Regions from separate parts of the Rhizobium sp. S96 genome, predicted to be linked through region 1. Evidence: predicted binding sites of a transcription regulator. Region 1 holds the regulator's gene; each other region holds the start of a gene.

Evidence for each region. Region 1 encodes PhoB, which activates phosphate uptake and scavenging genes when phosphate is short. Its sites were predicted from a motif close to TGTCATNNANCTGTCAT; they were not measured.
Region 2: QTL94_RS26950 (glycerophosphodiester phosphodiesterase family protein) is a predicted target of PhoB. The motif match lies at 1,503-1,519, and genes of this name have one in related genera.
Region 3: QTL94_RS00935 (esterase-like activity of phytase family protein) is a predicted target of PhoB. The motif match lies at 2,242-2,258, and genes of this name have one in related genera.
Region 4: QTL94_RS03770 (DUF1045 domain-containing protein) is a predicted target of PhoB. The motif match lies at 2,327-2,343, and genes of this name have one in related genera.

What each region holds. Positions count from the first base shown of each region.
Region 1 covers NZ_JAUDRY010000003.1:275,917-280,601, forward strand. Annotated here, with positions in the region: gene QTL94_RS02350 (aspartate aminotransferase family protein) at 1-783, opposite strand, end outside; gene QTL94_RS02355 (GcrA family cell cycle regulator) at 1,205-1,741, shown strand; gene QTL94_RS02360 (aspartate/glutamate racemase family protein) at 1,898-2,548, shown strand; gene phoB (phosphate regulon transcriptional regulator PhoB) at 2,620-3,303, opposite strand; gene phoU (phosphate signaling complex protein PhoU) at 3,340-4,053, opposite strand; gene pstB (phosphate ABC transporter ATP-binding protein PstB) at 4,097-4,685, opposite strand, start outside.
Region 2 covers NZ_JAUDRY010000042.1:144,649-149,333, reverse strand. Annotated here, with positions in the region: gene QTL94_RS26955 (HAD-IA family hydrolase) at 1-539, opposite strand, end outside; gene QTL94_RS26950 (glycerophosphodiester phosphodiesterase family protein) at 590-1,339, opposite strand; gene QTL94_RS26945 (DUF2218 domain-containing protein) at 1,646-2,710, opposite strand; gene QTL94_RS26940 (ABC transporter ATP-binding protein) at 2,738-3,547, opposite strand; gene QTL94_RS26935 (FecCD family ABC transporter permease) at 3,544-4,578, opposite strand; gene QTL94_RS26930 (FecCD family ABC transporter permease) at 4,581-4,685, opposite strand, start outside.
Region 3 covers NZ_JAUDRY010000002.1:159,827-164,511, forward strand. Annotated here, with positions in the region: gene QTL94_RS00930 (L,D-transpeptidase family protein) at 274-2,148, shown strand; gene QTL94_RS00935 (esterase-like activity of phytase family protein) at 2,397-3,890, shown strand; gene recG (ATP-dependent DNA helicase RecG) at 3,927-4,685, opposite strand, start outside.
Region 4 covers NZ_JAUDRY010000003.1:563,782-568,466, forward strand. Annotated here, with positions in the region: gene phnN (phosphonate metabolism protein/1,5-bisphosphokinase (PRPP-forming) PhnN) at 1-390, opposite strand, end outside; gene QTL94_RS03765 (alpha-D-ribose 1-methylphosphonate 5-triphosphate diphosphatase) at 387-1,526, opposite strand; gene QTL94_RS03770 (DUF1045 domain-containing protein) at 1,539-2,234, opposite strand; gene phnE (phosphonate ABC transporter, permease protein PhnE) at 2,365-3,708, opposite strand; gene phnE (phosphonate ABC transporter, permease protein PhnE) at 3,717-4,685, opposite strand, start outside.

The DNA of each region.
Region 1 (4,685 bases):
CTCAGCAGTCGCCAGGCAGGCGCCGAGCGGGAAGCCGCCACCGATGCCCTTGGCGACAGCCATGATGTCAGGCGTCACACCCGACCACTCATGCGCAAAAAGCTTGCCCGTGCGTCCGACACCGCTCTGAACCTCGTCGAGGATCAGCAGCAGGCCGTTTTCATCGCAGATCTGGCGCAGCGCCTTCATGAATTCTGTGGTCGCGGGACGGATGCCGCCCTCGCCCTGAACGGGCTCGATCAGGATGGCTGCCGTTTCCGCTGTGATCGCGGCCTTCACCGCTTCGACATCGCCGAACGTCACCTGGTCGAAGCCCGGCGCCTTGGGGCCAAAGCCTTCCAGGTACTTTTCCTGTCCGCCGGCGGCGATGGTTGCCAGTGTCCGGCCGTGGAATGCGCCTTCGAAGGTGATGATATGGAAACGCTCGGGGTGCCCCTTGGAGAACTGGTAGCGGCGCGCCGTCTTGATCGCGCACTCGAGTGCCTCTGCGCCGGAATTGGTGAAGAACACCTTGTCCGCGAAGGTCGCCTGCGTCAGGCGCTTTGCGAATGTTTCCTGGCCCGGGATTTCATAGATGTTGGACAGGTGCCAGACCTTGTCTGCCTGCGCCTTCAGCGCACCAACGACATGGGGATGCCCATGACCAACCGAGGTCACGGCAACGCCGGCACCAAAATCAAGATATCGCTCGCCAGTTTCAGTGATCAGCCACACGCCCTCTCCTCGCTCGAACCGCAAAGGGGCACGAGAGTAGGTATCATAAAGCGGCGCGGCTTCAGCCATGGCGCGATCTCCTGTCATTGGCTACATCGGACTCCGGCTAAAAAGGGGGTCCAGAAAATTAAAAATGCCGCCTTTCGGCGGCAAGCAGCACTATTTACTTTTCGCACTGCAATGTCAACAAAACTGAGGTTTTAGTGCATGCGTCAAGCTGGCAATCAGGGCGCCTAAATCTATCAACAATTAATGTTGCATAAATGACTCTCCGCCCCAGCAAGTTGGGGAAAACTTGAAATTCGATTCTCCGCGATTCAACCGACTCTTGTCACGGAGTCAGCCTCACACTAGGTTAAAACTCAATTACTAGACTGCATGCGGCGGAACTAGTCACCAAAATCGAGCAAGCGTTTCTTGCCTCGGACACGTCCGGGGCAACGGTGAAGGATTCTGCCTACACCAACGCTAATAAGGCGGAGACAGGGGCATGAACTGGACAGACGAGCGCGTTGAAAAACTGAAGAAGCTGTGGTCCGAAGGCCTGAGCGCCAGCCAGATCGCGGCACAACTTGGCGGTGTAAGCCGCAATGCCGTCATTGGCAAAGTTCACCGCTTGAGCCTGCCGGGCCGGGCCAAGGCCGGCGGCACGTCGACGGCGACAAGAACGCCGAAGCGCGCCACGTCGGCACCACGCGCTCCGAATTATGCATCCCGGATCACCGCCACCCGCACCGTCACCCGCCAGCAGGGCGCGACGATGCTGAAGGAAGAGATCGACATCGATGCGATCGAAGAAGTCAGCTACCGTCCTGCTGCCAACGTGGTCGTACCGATCTCGCGCCGCCTTGGCCTGACGGAACTCACGGAACGCACCTGCAAGTGGCCGGTCGGCGATCCGCTGAAGGACGACTTTCACTTCTGCGGCTGTGAATCCCCGGATTCCTCGCCTTACTGCACCTATCACCAGCGCATGGCATACCAGCCGGTGAACGAGCGCCGGAAGGCTGCAAACCGGGTCGCTTGATCCGGAAGCCGGATAAGGAATGCAAAACGGGCCTTCGCGGGCCCGTTTTTTGTTGACTGCGCAACGCGGACAGCGCTCGCATGCCATACCGGGCGCGCTGCGTTTCTGTAGGGGGATGCGTGTTGCGTTCGGCGTTCGCGCGCACTGGAGCATGCGGTGAAAATATCCTGCCTACATACGGCCGACAGCAACATTGCTGTATTCGAGGCCGCGGCACGAGAGATCGGCCTCGCCGAGGGAACGCTTGCCCATACGGTCCGGCCCGATCTGCTCGCAGACGCCGAACGCTCGGGTGGGCTCACCCGTGACATTGCTCATGAAACCGCTTCGCTGTTGCGATCGCTCGGTCGAACGGCTGATGCCGTTATCCTCACATGCTCGACCCTTGGGCCGTCGGTGGACGCATTGGGCGACACCGTGTCCATTCCCACCCTTCGCGTCGACGCTGCCTTGGCGGAACAGGCAGTTCAGGCTGGAGGCCGGGTCGTCGTTCTTTGCGCGGTTCAAACCACCGTGGAACCAACGGCGCAACTCTTCGCCACGGCAGCCGAGGCAACGCAAACGGCGTTCGAAGTGCGCTTGGTGCCGGGGGCATGGAATCTCTTCAAGGCCGGCAATCGTGATGGATATCTGGCGGTCATTGCCGAGGCGGCAGATGCCGCTTACCGCGAGGGGGCCGCGGCCGTTGCTCTCGCCCAGGCGTCGATGGCGGGCGCTGCCGATCTGGTCAAGGATGGTCCCAAACCCCTTAGCAGTCCAGCGGCGGGCCTGGCCGCCGCTGTGGCAAGCGTTTCGCGAGACGCCTGACACCGGCGGCTCGTTCCCTATGCCCGCAGGACGCCCCCAGCGGCCCGCTCTGCTGGCGGCTCGATGGAAGCCTAGGCTTCCATTGAGTATCCGGCGCCGCGAACGGTACGGATCACATCCTGCATGTTGGAGAAGTTCAGCGCCTTGCGCAGACGCCCGACATGGACGTCGACGGTCCGTTCGTCGACATAGATGTCGTGGCCCCAGACGCCGTCCAGAAGCTGCGAACGCGAGAAGACCCGGCCTGGCGAGGCCATGAGGAATTCCAGCAGGCGGAATTCCGTGGGCCCCAGGCGGACTTCGCGGCTCTTGCGATGAACGCGGTGGGTTTCGCGATCGAGTTCGATATCGCCGCACTTGAGGAGCGACGAGAGAACTTCCGGCTTGGCGCGGCGCAGCATCGCCTTGACGCGGGCAACCAGCTCGGGTGTCGAGAACGGCTTGACCACGTAATCGTCGGCGCCGGTGGACAGGCCGCGAACGCGTTCGCTCTCCTCGCCACGGGCCGTCAACATGATGATCGGCAGACGTTCGGTTTCCGGCCGCATGCGCAGGCGACGGCAGAGCTCGATGCCGGACACGCCAGGCAGCATCCAATCGAGGATCAGAAGGTCGGGCGTGCGCTCCTGCAGCCGGATCTCGGCCTCGTCGCCGCGCAGGATGGTGTCGACCTCGAAGCCTTCGGCCTCAAGGTTATAGCGAAGAAGCACGCTCAGGGCCTCTTCGTCTTCAACGACAGCTACTTTAGGTATCATTCGTTTCGGTCTCCTGGGGGCGCGGTCGCGGAACGATTATTCAGTGACTGCGCCGACGGTGTTGGCGGTATCGTCCTTCGGACGTTCGCCTTCCGGCTGGGCACCGGTGGCCATGTAGTAGATGGTTTCGGCAATGTTGGTCGCATGGTCGCCGATGCGCTCGATGTTCTTGGCGCAGAAGAGAAGATGCGTGCAGCTGGTGATGTTGCGCGGATCTTCCATCATGTAGGTGAGCAGCTCGCGAAACAGCGAGGTGTACATCGCGTCGATTTCCTCGTCGCGCTCACGGATCGACTTGGCGCGGTCCGCAGCACGGCTCGTGTAAACGTCGAGAACTTCCTTGAGCTGGACAAGCGCCAGCTCCGAGAGGTGCTCGAGGCCGCGAGCGAGCTTGCGGGGAACGCCGCTGCTCTGCACGGCGATGACGCGCTTTGCAGTGTTCTTGCCAAGATCGCCAACGCGCTCGAGGTCGGCCGCGATGCGGATCGAACCCATGATTTCGCGAAGGTCGGCGGCCATGGGCTGACGACGTGCAATGGTGATGATCGCCTTGTCGCCGATCTCGCGCTCGGCGTGGTCGAGGATCACGTCGTCGGAAATGACCTTCTGGGCCAGCGCCGTGTCGCCGTTCACCAGGGCGCGGACAGCGTCTGAAACCATCTGTTCTGCAAGACCGCCCATTTCCGAAATACGGCGGGACAGGAACTTCAGGTCGTCGTCGTAGGCGGAATAGATATGTGTCGATGCCATGGGGCTTATCCTTGAATGTCCTGAGGGTTACCGTTGCCGGAGATCAACCGAAGCGGCCCATGATGTAGTCCTGGGTGCGCGGGTCATCCGGGTTGGTGAACATCTTGTCTGTGTCGTTTTCCTCGACGAGGTTGCCGAGGTGGAACATGGCGGTACGCTGCGAAACGCGAGCCGCCTGCTGCATCGAGTGTGTGACGATGACGATGGTGTAGCTTTCGCGCAGTTCGTGGATGAGCTCCTCGACCTTGGCGGTGGCGATCGGGTCAAGCGCGGAGCACGGCTCGTCCATCAGGATGACTTCAGGGCTGACCGCAACGGCGCGAGCAATGCAAAGGCGCTGCTGCTGACCGCCGGAGAGGCCGGTGCCGGACTCGTGAACGCGATCCTTCACTTCGTTCCACAGGCCGGCACGCTGCAGGCTGTGTTCGACGATCTGGTCCATGTCAGCCTTGCTCTTTGCGAGGCCGTGGATACGCGGGCCGTAAGCGACGTTCTCGTAGATCGTCTTCGGGAACGGGTTCGGCTTCTGGAACACCATGCCGACACGGGCGCGCAGTTCGACCACGTCGATATCCGGATCGTAGATATCATCGCCGTCGAGCGTGATCTTGCCGGTGACGCGGCAATTGTCG
Region 2 (4,685 bases), on a different contig from region 1:
GCCTTGACACCCGCCGCACGCGCGGCCTGGATGCCGGCCGGGCTGTCATCGATGACAATGCTCGTTTCGGTACTCGCACCCATCCTGGCGAGGCAAAGCTCGATAAGGTCGGGGGCTGGTTTGGGCGCGGCTACCATTTCGGCGCTGAAGACGTTCGGCGCGAAATGCGCCCAGATGTCGAGAAGCCCGAGGCTCATCTTAAGGCGTTCCACCGAGCTGTTCGACGCGACGCATTTCGCGATGTCGAGCCCTTGCAGAACGTCGCCTATGCCATCCATGGTCCGGAGGTCACGCCGGAACTCCGCGAATATCTCGACATGCCATTTGGCAAAGACCGCATCGACACCAGAGAGGCCACGCTCGCGAAGGATGCTCCGCAACTCGGGCTCCGACTTGCCGGTAAACTCGACAAGAACGTCGCGCGGCGTCATCGCGATGCCCGCATGCGTGATGGCATGGGCCAGCGTACGCGCAGCAATCGGTTCGCTGTCGATCAGCACGCCATCGCAGTCAAAAATCAGAAGATCTATTTTGCTCATCAAATATACTGTTCAGTTGAAACGTGGTGGTGCCCGCTTGAAACATGTGACTATGCAGCGGCGTCGCGCGATGCGGCGCGAACTGCCAAGGCAAGAGACGGATCATCGCTCGTGATCCAGCCGACGCCCTGCCCGAGCCAATGCTCGAGTTCCGCGCGTTCGTTCAAGACCCAGCAGCACAGGCGTTCGCGCGAAATGATTGCTTCGATCTCGGCAGCGGAAGCGGCAAGCAACGTCTTTTCGACCGCGACAAGATCGGCCAGTTCGGCGGCCCGCGCCACTGTCGCCGCCACGCCGAGCCGCTCTGCAGACTTCGCGTTGATCGAACACAGGCGTCCGATCTCCGGCGCGACGCTCCGGCACTTTGCCAGGACATCAAGATTGAAGCTCGTGAGCAAGCTGCGAACGACAAGCCCATGGCGCTCAAGCGCGGCAGCGGCCAGCGCTTCAAGTCCTTCATAGGGCACACCGTCGGCGTCGGCCTTTAGCTCGACATGAAGTTCGACCGGACGCGAGGAGACAAACAGCCCAAGCACCTCGTCAAGCGTCGGGATAGACTCTTGTGATCCCCTGAGATTAATCGCCTGCCGCAGGTCGGGTGAGAGCGACCTGACCTTGCCCGTCCCTTCGGCGGTGCGATCGAGCGTAGCGTCGTGAATGACGACGAGCTCACCGGCATCGGTCAGATGCACGTCGAACTCGATGGCATCGACCGGCAGCTCCAGCGTCTTTCTGAACCCCTCCATCGAGTTCTCGAGCCACAGATTGCGCGCTCCGCGATGACCAACGATCTTCGTCATGGAATACCTCGTCCTAAAAATTGGGTGAGCGGAAAAGATTGATGCGCATCGCCGCGCGAACGGAGGGCGACAGCTGTCGCGTCCCTGTTCCCGAGATCTTTGCTAGATAAAATTGCTCAACTGCCGCTCGGTTATTGTTCGCCGGATCGTATAGCGGCGGCAAATAACCGTGGCATGACATCTGCTCCCAGCCGCGAGCAAATGCTCACAACGCGCAAGTCGTGTCTGCACGCATTGGCAATGGAGATCCCGCGGGCTGCGGCGCGCTCATTGAGCGACCTTTGTGCGGTCATCCCGCACGCTCAATCAATCGTGATCCCGTTCCCAGTACCAGGCAACATACATGTTCTTCCTGTCGTGTTGCCGGCCTTTGAGGAAGGCGCGGATGGCGCGCACGTCCTCCTTTTCGGCGGCGAACCAGACGAAGGTCTCGCTGCCCATGAGAGCCACAGCCTTCTTCGTCTCCTCCACGAGTGTGCCCTTGGCCCCAGCGGGATAATCGCAGCGATGCAGCCAGCGAACATCGAGCGAACCGGCAGAAGACAGCTGCTGCTCTTCGGGCCCATCCAGCACCTCGATAATCGCTTGCAACCGGCTACCGGCCGGCAGCTCTTCCGCGATGCGGGCAATGGCGGGAAGCGCGCTTTCGTCTCCGGCAAGGAGAATGGACTGTGTATCCGGAAGGTTACCCCCACCGGGCCCAAGCAGGGCGACGCTCTGGCCGGGCTCGACGTCTCTGGCAAAGTCGGCTCCTGGTGTTTTCACGCCGCGTGCCGGGTGCTGGAGGAAATCAATGGAGAGCTCCCGCCTGTCGATATCGACCGTCCGGATCGTGTACACCCGCACCAGGAGTTCGTCGTCTCCCTCCGGCCAGGCCACGCGGCCATCAGGCCTCAGGCCCGGCCAGACGGGAGTCCGCCCCTTGGCCGGCACGAGCAGCCGAACATGCATGTCGCCGCCAATGAACGGCGTCACGTCGGCGCAGGAAAACGTCACGCGGCGCATCCGCGGCGTAATATCTTCCGAGCGCAGAACCGTTGCCTCGTGGATGTTCGGCAGCAGCGCGAGCGGCGTGGAATCCGACCAGGACAGCTCGAGGGGATCCTCGCCGGCAAAATAGAAGAGGTGCTCCGCAATCGATGTGCGGCTCATCAGCAATGCTTCTGCGGTTGGGCAGGCAAGCTCGATCAGCAGCTTGTCGGCCTTCACGCGGATGCTCACGGTTCCCAGCTTGCTCGTCAACACGGCGACATCGTCGTTCCGCTGCACGTCGGCATGTTCCACGAAATGCTCGCAAACCTCACCGAGCATGGCAACGGCGTCCGTCGGGAACGCGATACCTGTAAGCTTGAATTCCTGAGCTGCTGTCATCGTTTTTCCTATCGAGCCCTTTCGTGGTCAGTCTTGCGGGGTCGTCATGCGGTGCCGGCCGATCGGCAGCATCATTGGCCGGCCAGACGTCGGGTCGGTGATGATGCGGCTTTCAAGGCCGAAAACCTGCCGCACGTTGTCCTCGGTCAGCACCTCTTCCGGGGTGCCGGCAGTGTGAACACGCCCTTCGTCCATGGCGACGAGGTAGTCGGCATAGCGCGCGGCAAGATTGAGATCGTGCAGCACCATGACGACGGTGGTGCCGCGCGCGTGGTTGAGATCGCTGAGCAGATCCAGCACCTCGACCTGATGGCTGATGTCAAGAAAGGTCGTCGGCTCGTCGAGCAGAAGAATGTCCGTCTGCTGGGCAAGGGCCATGGCGATCCAGACGCGCTGCCTTTGTCCTCCCGAGAGCTCGTCAACCGATCGTTCGGCAAGCTCCGATGTCTTCGTTGCGGTCAGCGCACCGTCGACCGCTTCGTCATCCATGCGTGTCCAGCGTGAAAACAGGCCCTGGTGCGGATGCCGACCACGGCTCACCAGGTCGGCGACGGTGATCCCTTCGGGTGCGATCGGTGACTGCGGGAGCAGTCCCAGCGTCCGGGCGAGTTCCTTGGGCGGAGTGCGGTGGATAGACCTGCCGTCCAGCAGGACCTGGCCGTGACGCGGTGACAGCAACCGTGACATGGCGCGCAGGAGCGTGGACTTGCCACAGGCATTCGCGCCAACGATGACGGTAATCTTGCCGGAAGGCACGACGAGATCGAGATCGTGCAAAATCTCGGCCTCCCCGTAGCCGGCGTGAAGCGCGTTGGCCGTCAGAGAATGAGGGGTCATGGCGAACCTCCGGTTCGATTGACGCGCACGATAAGAAAAATCAGATAGGGAGCCCCGAGTGCGCCGGTGACGATGCCGACCGGATAGCGGCTGGGCAAAAGGAACTGGCCCACATAATCGCCCCCGAACACGAGGACAACACCGACGAGCGCCGCGACCACAAGGACAGGCCCGTTGTTTCCAACGATCCGCGCGGCGATCGGCCCGGAAAGAAAGGCGACGAAGGCAATCGGGCCGGTGACCGCCGTCGCGGACGCGATCAGTCCGACCGCCGCGACAATGACAATGGCGCGGGTGCGCGACACGCCAACCCCAAGGGCCGCGGCCGTATCGTCCCCCAAACGCAACGCCTCAAGATCGCGCGCACGGCTGAGGAGCAGCCCACCAAACGCGAGGAGCGCGAGAACGAGCGGAGCGGCTTGGGCAAGCTGCGCGCCATTGACGCTGCCGGTCAGCCACCGGACGGCCTCCTGAAGGCTCCATGCCGGCGCCTGCGAGAGGATATAGGCAATCACGCTTTCCAGCATGGCGGAGACGCCTATACCGACAAGAATCAGCCGGGTTCCCGAAACGCCGTTCCGGTACGACAAACCGTAGACGAGGAGCGCGACGCCGAGGCCGGCGACCACGGCGACGATCGAGACGATTGGCCCCTTCAACGACAGGACCACAATGGCAAAGACCGCCGCTGCGCTGGCGCCGGAACTGATACCGATGATGTCGGGGCTCGCCAGAGGATTGCGCAGCATCACCTGAAAGGCGACGCCGCCGAGGCCGAAACTGAGGCCCGCGAGAACGGAAATTACAGCGCGCGGCAGCCGAAGCTGCCCAATGGTGAAGGCCGCACCCGGCACGTTCTCACCGAGCAGGACTCGGATGACCTCGCCGGGCGGTGTGAACGATTGGCCAAGCGACAGCGCCACCGCGAAAATCGCAAGGACCAGCAAAAGCAGAACCGCAATGACAAGAACATGCTTGCGGTTACGGCGACGGCGATTGGCCACGATCCGGTCGAAGGAGGACGCAGCCATCGTCATAGCTCACGCACCCGCTGGCGCCGCACGATCGCGATGAAGAACGGCGCGCCGATGAGGGCCGTCACGATCCCGACATCAAGCTCGGCGGGTCTGACGACAAT
Region 3 (4,685 bases), on a different contig from region 1:
TGCTTTTTTGGACACGGGCGAGTTTTTATCTATGAGCGGCTTTTTGGCCACTGTGTCGGAACGCAAAAATAAAGTAAAAAATTAACCAATAATTTCATAATTTTGTGTGAACTGCGAGCGGCGCCAGGGTTTGCCGCGTTACTGAAAGTTGAGTTTTCCGAGGCTAGCGGTGGCGTGTGCTTTCTGCCATTTGACCCTTCGGCGCCGTATCGAGTTCTAAACTGGGCTCTGCCCGCGATCGAAGACAGCATGACACTGGGACTGGAAAAAAGCATGACACTCCTTTCGAAAGGTGCGGTATCCGCATTGGCACTTTCTTGCGGCATCGCCGCCATGGGGGCCGCTCCCGCGCATGCCTATACGTTGATGGACATGATCCGTGGTGATCGTGCACGCACGCAGAGCACCCTGATCCGCCCGGCGCCTGTCGCGCCGCCGGCGACCTACGCCGATCCCAGCGCGCCGCTGCCGAAAGTATCTTCGCCGACCTATTATACCTACAAGCCCGATCCGATGCGGTTTGTTGATACCAGCAAGTTCACCGATCCCGTCGTGACCGGCGCTGTTGCCGCCGTCAACGTGTCGGCTGATGCGGCTCCCACCGTGCAGCGTCGCTTCCTGATCGAGGCCAAGGTGCGGGCGCCGGTAGAGGTCGCCAAGGCGCTTGAAGCCTATTACGGCGATGCGAAAAATCCGCTGCTGTGGCTGAGCGGTGCCGACATCAACGATCGCGCCAAGGCTGCCATGGCGGCACTTGCCGATGCCGGCTCCGTCGGGCTCGATCCAACCGACTACGCGCTTGAGGTTCCCAACGTCGATCCATCCAACCCGGACCCATCAGCACGCGATCGTGCGCTGACGCAATTCGAGCTCGCACTGTCCGCCAAGGTTCTCGCCTATGTGCAGGACACGGTTCGCGGTCGTGTCGACCCGAACAAGCTGTCTGGCTATCACGACTTCGTTCGCAAGACGGTAAACCTGACGCCCGTTCTCAAATTGGCACGCATGAGCCCGGATGTTGCTGCCTATATCACCAGCCGCACGCCGGATGGCCCGCAATTTGCGGCCCTCAAGGCTGAGCTCGCAAAGCTGAAAGGCGAAGGCAGCGCCGAGGCGCCTATTAACATCACCCTGACGGGTCTGCTGCGTCCCGGCGACAGCTCGCCGGAAATTCCGAACATCGTCAAGGCTATCAGCAAGCATGGTTCCGCTGCGCTGAAGGCGGAAAACGCCGCGACGCTGGCTGCCTATACCGATGGTACCGACTACTCGCCGGAAATCGTCTCGCTCGTCGAGAGCTTCCAGAAGGAGCGCGGCCTGAAGCCTGACGGCGTCATCGGCCAGGCTACCGTTCGCGTGATGACCGGCGGCGACAGCAACGGCGCGAAGATTGAAAAGCTGGTCGTGGCCATGGAGCAGGCACGTTGGCTGCCGGCCGATCTCGGGTCGCGCTATGTCTTCATCAATCAGCCGGCTTACATGGTCTACTACCACAACGACAACAAGGAACAGCTGTCGATGCGCGTGGTGGTCGGTCAGCCGTCGCACCAGACGTTCTTCTTCCAGGATCAGATCCAGACGGTCGAGTTCAATCCGTTCTGGGGTGTGCCGCAATCAATCATCATCAACGAGATGCTGCCGAAGCTGCGTTCCGATCCGAACTATCTGGATCGCATGGGCTATGAAGTTGCCGTCGGCGGCAGGGCCGTGCCTTCGTCGAGCGTCGACTGGTACGGTTCGACGTCGAACATCTCCGTGCGCCAGCCACCGAGCGGTGACAACGCGCTGGGCGAACTGAAGATCCTGTTCCCGAATGCGCACGCGATCTACATGCACGACACGCCATCGAAGAGCTTCTTCAAGCGTGACATGCGCGCTCTCAGCCACGGCTGCGTGCGCCTTGCCGACCCGCGCGCAATGGCCGCTGCCGTCTTGAACACCTCGGTCGAGAAGATCGGCCAGGAGATCGCGACCGGTAAGAACCATGCGGTGCAGGTGCCGCAGAAGTTCCCGATCTACATCGCCTATTTCACGGCATGGCCTGACAAGAACGGCGTGGTGCAGTATTTCGACGACGTCTACGACCGCGACGCCTATGTCGAGAAAGCCTTCAGCGCAACGTCGAAGGCCCGCGGCGCTCAGATCTGATCTTCAAAGCTGCGCGGCCGTAGGTCGCGCAGCTTTCCCGGCGCGCCGCTGCGCCCGCGCCCTGGGTGTGGTTTGTGCCGCCCCGCGCTTAACTGTCATTTCACTATCATAGTCCCGTCCTACATGGAGCGTGGAAGGTTGGAGAGGCCGCAACCGGACCCGCCGTCACAGATCTGAGTTCTGTGCGTGGTGTGTACGGGGGTCTGTGTACCGGCTGACGTCACGGTATTTTTCCAAAGGACATTATTATGAGCGTTTCATCCTTCGCCAAGGCACGTTTTGTCGTCACGGCGCTCCTTGCATCGGTTGCCTTTACGCCTTTCGCCGCGTTTGCCGACAACACCGTGACGGTCGGTGGCGTCTCTTTCGTCAATCAGGGACTGGTCGCTGTCGGCCGTATCCCGGCCAATCAGCGCGACAAGTTCGGCGAGACCTTCGGTTCCGGCTCCGGCATGGCCATCGATCCGGCCTCGTGGACCAAGGATGGTGATGGCTACAAGGGATCGCTGTGGCTGCTTCCCGACCGTGGCTACAACGCCGCCGGCACCACGGATTACCGTCCGCGCATCAACACCGTTGACATCCTGATGACGCCGACGGCGGTGGGAGGCGTACCGACTGCCGGCAAGGAGCAGACCGGCGTAGAGGCGAAGCTGGTCGACTCGATGCTGCTCGTCGACGACAAGGGTGGCGACATGACAGGGCTCGATCCGGAAAGCGGCGTTCGTGCTGCAACCGGCGAGTTTCCGCCGCTGCCGCAGGCCAGCAACGGCAAGGTCGCGCTCGACAACGAGGCCATTGTCCGGCTGCCTGATGGCTCTATGTTCATCAGCGACGAATATGGCCCTTACATCTACCACTTCTCGGCGGACGGTAAGCTGATCTCGGCGACGCAGCCGCCGAAGGCACTGCTGCCGATGCGCAAGGGCGCGCTGAACTTTGCCTCCAACAATCCGGGCCCTGGCGCTTCGACCCCGGACCCGAAGGATCCGGAGACGGGGCGCCAGAACAACCAGGGCCTTGAAGGCATGGCGATAACGCCCGATGGCAAGTACCTGATCGCGGTGCTGCAGTCGGCAACCCGCCAGGATGGCGGCGATTCCGGCGCGACGCGGCAGAACACCCGTGCGATGGTCTACGATGCAGCCGATCCGGCACATCTGAAGCTCGTTCACGAATACGTCGTGCCGCTGCCAGTCTTCAAGGATGCGAAGGGCAAGACGCTGGTTGCGGCGCAGAGCGAAATCGTCGCGCTTTCCGACAAGGCGTTCCTGATGCTTGCTCGCGACAGCAACAACGGCTTCGGCCTCAAGGGCGATACCTCGCTTTACAGGGCGATCAATGTCGTCGATTTGTCTGCCGCAACCGATATCGCCGGAAGCGAATTCGATGGCGACAAACCAGTCGCGCCGAAGGGGGCGTTGGACCCCAGCGTGATGCCGGCAACGCTGACGTCTCTGATCGACCTCAACGACAGCAAGGAGCTTGCACGCTTTGGCCTGCACAACGGCGCGCCGAACGACCGCAACAACCTGTCCGAAAAGTGGGAAGCGATGTCACTGGCCAGTGCGCTGGATCCGAGCAAGCCTGACGACTACTTCCTATTCGTTGCCAACGACAACGACTTCCTGACCCAGGACGGCTTCCAGGTGGGCTCGGCCTACAAGGCTGAGAACGACGCGAACGTCGATACGATGTTCCAGGTATTCCGCGTGACGCTGCCGGGGATTGCCAAGAGGTAAGCCGCATGGAGGCGGGCGCTTCGAAGCGCCCGCCTGTTAGCCGGCGTGCAGGAAGCGGATCGCCTCGTCGCGTCGGAAGAGGTAGAGCAGGGTCCGTACGGCTTTTCCGCGCTCGCTCGTCAATTCGGGGTCGCGTTCGATCAGATAGGCGCCATCCTTTCTCGCAATTTCCAGCAGGTCCGCATGGGCCTCGAGGCTGGCAATCCGAAAACCGGGTGTTCCGGATTGCCGTGTGCCCAGCAGCTCGCCTTCACCGCGCAGCTTCAGGTCTTCCTCGGCGATCCGGAAGCCATCTTCCGTTTCCCGCATGATCGAGAGCCGGGCATGGCCGGTTTCGCTGAGCGGTCCCTTGTAGAGCAGGATGCAGGTCGATGCCTCGTCACCGCGCCCAACGCGGCCGCGCAACTGATGCAGCTGTGCCAGCCCGAAGCGCTCGGCATGTTCTATGACCATGATCGTGGCATCGGGGACGTCGACACCGACCTCGACGACGGTGGTTGCGACGAGCAGGCGAATGTCGCCGTTCTTGAACGCCATCATGACCGCGTCCTTCTCCGTCCCGCTCATGCGACCGTGAATGAGGCCGATGCCCGGGCCGAGAGCGGAGGCGAGGGTGGCGTGCCGTTCCTCGACCGACATGAGGTCGCTCTCTTCGGATTCCTCGACGAGCGGGCAGATCCAATAGGCTTTCTTGCCTTCCGCCAGCGCACTCTTCAGCCGGCCGACGATTTCGCCGACGCGTTCTGTCGGTACGGTGATCGTCTGGATCGGCTTGCGGCCCGCCGGCTTCTCCGT
Region 4 (4,685 bases), 290 kb from region 1:
GATGACCTTCAGGCGTGGGAAGACGGCCTGAAAGCGATGCAGCGCCGAACGGGAGCCATTGGCGATCACGAGATTGCCTGCAGCGAGCGACACCGATACCTCGGAGGGGATGCCGTATTTCAGGCCGTGCGCTTCCCACCAGACCGAGAAGCTGCCGGCCTGTTCCATCGAGGCGAAGCCCTGCTCAGACACGGCCAGATGGTCCTCACCACCGGCATCGTGATGGCGGGTGATGACACGGCGGACAAAATGCACATCCGGGCGGCCGTGAAAATGCTTGGCGGCCCGCGCCATCAGCGTGTCCTTGCCGGCGCCGCTGGGGCCGACTACGACGACCATGATACCGCGTTCGGTGCCCGGAACGACGTGGGGTTCGTGCGAGGGCATCATGCGACACGGCGTCCTTCACGCCAGACAGAGCGGCTGACCGGAACACCATGATCGCGGAAGACGCGGACCAGATCGGCGCGCAGGCCGGTCGCGATGCGGCCACGGTCGTTGAGGCTGACGGTACGGGCGGGCGTGGAGGTGACCATGGCAATCGCCTTCGGCAGCGAAATGCTCTCCACCTCGTCGGCAATCAGGAAGGGCGCGTAAAGCAGGCTGAGCGGCACGTAATCCGAGGAGAGAACATCGAGGACACCGCGTTCGGCGAGATCGCGGGCGGCGATGTTGCCGGAGTGCGACTTGCCGCGAACGATGTTCGGCGCGCCCATCAGCACGCTCATGCCATTCTCATGCGAGGCCTTGGCGGCGTCGAAGCTGGTCGGGAATTCGGCCAGGCGCACACCGTTTTCGATCGCCTCGTCAACGTGGGCGAGCGTCGCGTCGTCATGGCTGGCGACGGTGATGCCGCGTTCGGCGCAGACCTTGGCGATGGCGACGCGATGCGGCGTCGAATTGCGCTCGGATTCCGCGACACGGCGATCGACGAACTCGGCGAACTCGGCATCGGTGAGACCACGCTTCTTCTGGTAGTAGAAGATGTACTGATCCATCGTCTGGAACTGGCGCTGGCCCGGCGCGTGGTCCATCAGCGATACGAGACGGACGTAGGGGTCATTCTCGAAATCGGCAAAGTGCTCCAGCACATTGCCGGCGGAGACTTCGCAGCGCAGGTGGATCAGGTGCTCGGCGCGCAGGCGGCCTTCCTGCTCGGCCTTCTGGATGGCATCCGCCATTTCGCGCATCTCGCCATGCTCGAAGCCGCCGTCTTCGTCGGCGCCCATGCGCAGGCAGTCGAATACCGTGGTGATACCAGAGGTGACGATCTGTGCGTCGTGAGCCTGGATCGCGGCCGTCTTGTGCCAGCGCAGACCCGGACGTGGCGAATAGTGACCTTCGAGATGGTCGGTATGCAGTTCGACGAGACCCGGGATCAGATAATCGCCTTCGAAATCCTCGCCGACGCGGGAGCTGCCAGTCGAGATATCGGCGATCTTGCCGTCGCGGACAAGAACCGAACCTTCGACGATCTCATCCTCGAGAACGATGCGGGCATTGGAGAAGACTGTTTCTTTGGTCATCGACTAGGTCTTTCAGTTTTTGGCGCCGGCGAGCGGCCACCAGGAATGGGCTTTGAACGGCGCGCCGCGCGCCTCCTCGACGAAAACGGCCAGGCCTGAGATCGGCAGCGGCCGCCCGGTGAACGCGGCAAAGCGCTCCGCCAGAATGGCCTTCATCGTGCCGGCACGCTCGGTCGGCACCTGGCCGGTCAGCGTCATGTGAAAACCGAAGTCATCCATCACATAGGGATAGCCCCAGCGCAACAGATTGGCTCTCTGGCTCTCGCTCAGTTTCTCCGGATTGCGGCGCGCGATATCGGCATCCGACAGCGCAGCGCGAAACGGTTCGAAGGATTTTACCACCGATGCAGCAAAATCCTGAAGCGGCGGATGCACGAAAGCGGGCACCAAGGCAAAGAATTTGCCGAGTTGCCCGAGCACCAGCTCGGGAATTTCGAAGGCGGGCGTGCGAGACGCGAAATCCTCGACGACCTGGATCAGATCCTTCTCGGTGACGGAGGCCGCCAGATGGAACGGCGCCTTGATCGTCGCGTGGAAGGCGTAGCGGCGAGGCTCTGCGGTCAGCTCGAACTGTTCGGCGGCCGGCAGCTCCGGATGATCGGGAGCCGGATAAGTTTCGCCGGAAAAGGCGTCACGGCCGAGCCAGAGCGCGGCCGTGCCGTTCAAAGGATCATCCTTCGGCGGCGTGAAATAAAGTGCGTAGCGCAAGGCTGGTATCCTGGAAATCGTTCGGAATGCGGATCGCAGTCTTCAGTGATTTGACGACCCGCCGCAAGCTGGTTTCCGGCTAAAAGATTTCCGTGACAGAATGATGATGGCGGCGCCAGATTTCCACGCTTTAGTGTGCCTTCGTGCCCATCAACCGGTGGCGCAGCGCGTTCGAGGCCATGTCGAAGAGGAAGACGACAATCAGGATCAGCAGCACCATGTAGGCGACGTTTTCCCAGTTGGCGTTGGTGCGCATTGCCTCCCATAGCTTGAGGCCGATACCGCCGGCGCCGACAGCACCGATGATGGTGGCACCGCGAACATTCGATTCCCACTGGTAGAGCGTCTGGCTGACGAAGACCGGGACGATCTGCGGGATGATGCCGTAGCGATGGGTGAGTACGGTGGACGCACCCGTCGACTTGATGCCTTCGCGCGGCTTGTTGTCGACGTTTTCCAGGCCTTCGGAATAGAGCTTGCCGAGCGTGCCGGTTTCCGTGAGGAAGATCGCACCGGAGCCAGCCAGGGGGCCCGGGCCGAAGGCGCGCGTCAGGAACAGCGCCCAGATCAGCATGTCCACCGAGCGCAGGAAGTCAAAGAAGCGCTTCAGGACCTGATTGAGCACCTTGTTGGGCGTGATATTGCGCGCGGCCAGAAAGGCCAGCGGGAAAGCGAGCAATGCCCCGAGCAACGTTCCCAGGAAGGCCATAACAATGGTCTGGAACAGCTTGGTCCAGACGTCGCCATGCTGCCAGGCGCTGTTGTGCCAGATATTGTCGAAGGCAAGCGACAGATTGGACTGGCCGGGCTTCAGCTCCGGTCCCGAAACGATCAGGCTGAGGACCTCGCTCGCCGGTTTGTCGAAGAACGGCGACTGCGTGTCGAACACAAAATTCGCCCAGCCGAGGAAACGCTTGCGGACCTTCACGCGATCGACGGAGATGCTGACATCGCCGGCAAAACCGAGATCGGCAAGAACATTGTCGTCATAGACGGTCATCCACGCGGGAACCGGGCCGACGACCTTCGGAGCGCCGCTCGACACGTCCACCGGCACGCTGATGCCGTGAGCGGTGACGACGGTTTCCTTACTGGAAACAGTAACGGTGCGGCTTGTGCCCCTGACGGAGGCCGTAACGCTACCATCGGCGTTGTTGACGACCCAGTCGGGATGCGGATCGTCGCCCAGCGGCGAGAAGCGCGGATACTTGACGGTAATCTGGCCCGTGTCGCTGATGCGGAACTCCGGCTGCACGTCGTAGCTCACCCACTGGCTGAGATAGAGGCCGACACGCTCCCAATGAGCATCCGCCAACAGCTTCGGCAGGTCGAAAAACCAGGTCGCGTAAAGCGCGTAGACCAGCGTGGCGATCACGATCATCAGGCCGCCGAAGCGCTGCTTGAAGGAACGCTTGAAATATTCCGGGTAGCGCTGCTCGATCTCGTGCATCCGGTTGGCGTCGATCACCGTCATGGCGGACCTCAATGCTGCAAAAGGAAGGCGTGCTCGCCGACGAGGCGGCGGCGCAGCCATGCGGAGAACTGGTCGACCGCAACGATGGTGATGAAAAGCAGGAGAACCAGCGCCACCGTCTTGGCGCCGAAACCACGCGAGATGGAGAGCTTCAGTTCCTCGCCGATACCGCCGCCGCCGACCGCACCAATGATGGTGGAGGCGCGGACGTTGATTTCGAGGCGCAGCAGCGCATAGGAGACGAAGTTCGGCATGACCTGCGGCAGGGCGGCGAAGCGGACACGCTCCGACCAGCTGGCGCCAACGGCCTTCATGCCCTCGTCCGGCTTCATGTCGATGTTTTCGACGACTTCGTAGAAGAGTTTGCCGAGCGCGCCGATGGTGTGCAGGCTGACCGCAATGATCGCGGCAACCGGACCGATCGACAGGATGGCCGAAAACAGGCCGGCAATGACGATCTCGGGAAAGGCGCGCAGGAACTCGGTCAGACGCTTGGCGACAATCCGCAGCGGATTGGACGGCGCCAGATTGCGGGCCACGAGGAAGCTCAGCGGCACGGCGAAGATAAAGCCGATCAGGGTGGAGACGAGCGCCACGTTGATCGTGATGATCATCAGCTCGAAATATTCGGGGATATAGAAACCGCCCCAGACATATACCCGGCCCTCGGCGAAGTTGTACTCCTCGCCGGTCTTCTGGATCGGGCTTGCGATATCGAACAGGGCACGCCAGACGTCATTCCAATCCTTGGGAATGAGCCAGCTCAGAAAATCGAAGAGATGCGGCAGGCGGTCGAAGAAGTGGCCGGCATTACTTTCGTCCGCGAACCGCACGGAAGCGACGAAGGCAGCCAGCAGGATCACCAGCCCGAGACCGGTATAGAGGCGGCGGCGAGCCACCATCTTGCTCCAGGCATCACCGATTTCTTGGGCGCTTTGCGGCGCAGCCGGCGCGTGGGCGTTGGGATCGGCAAAAGT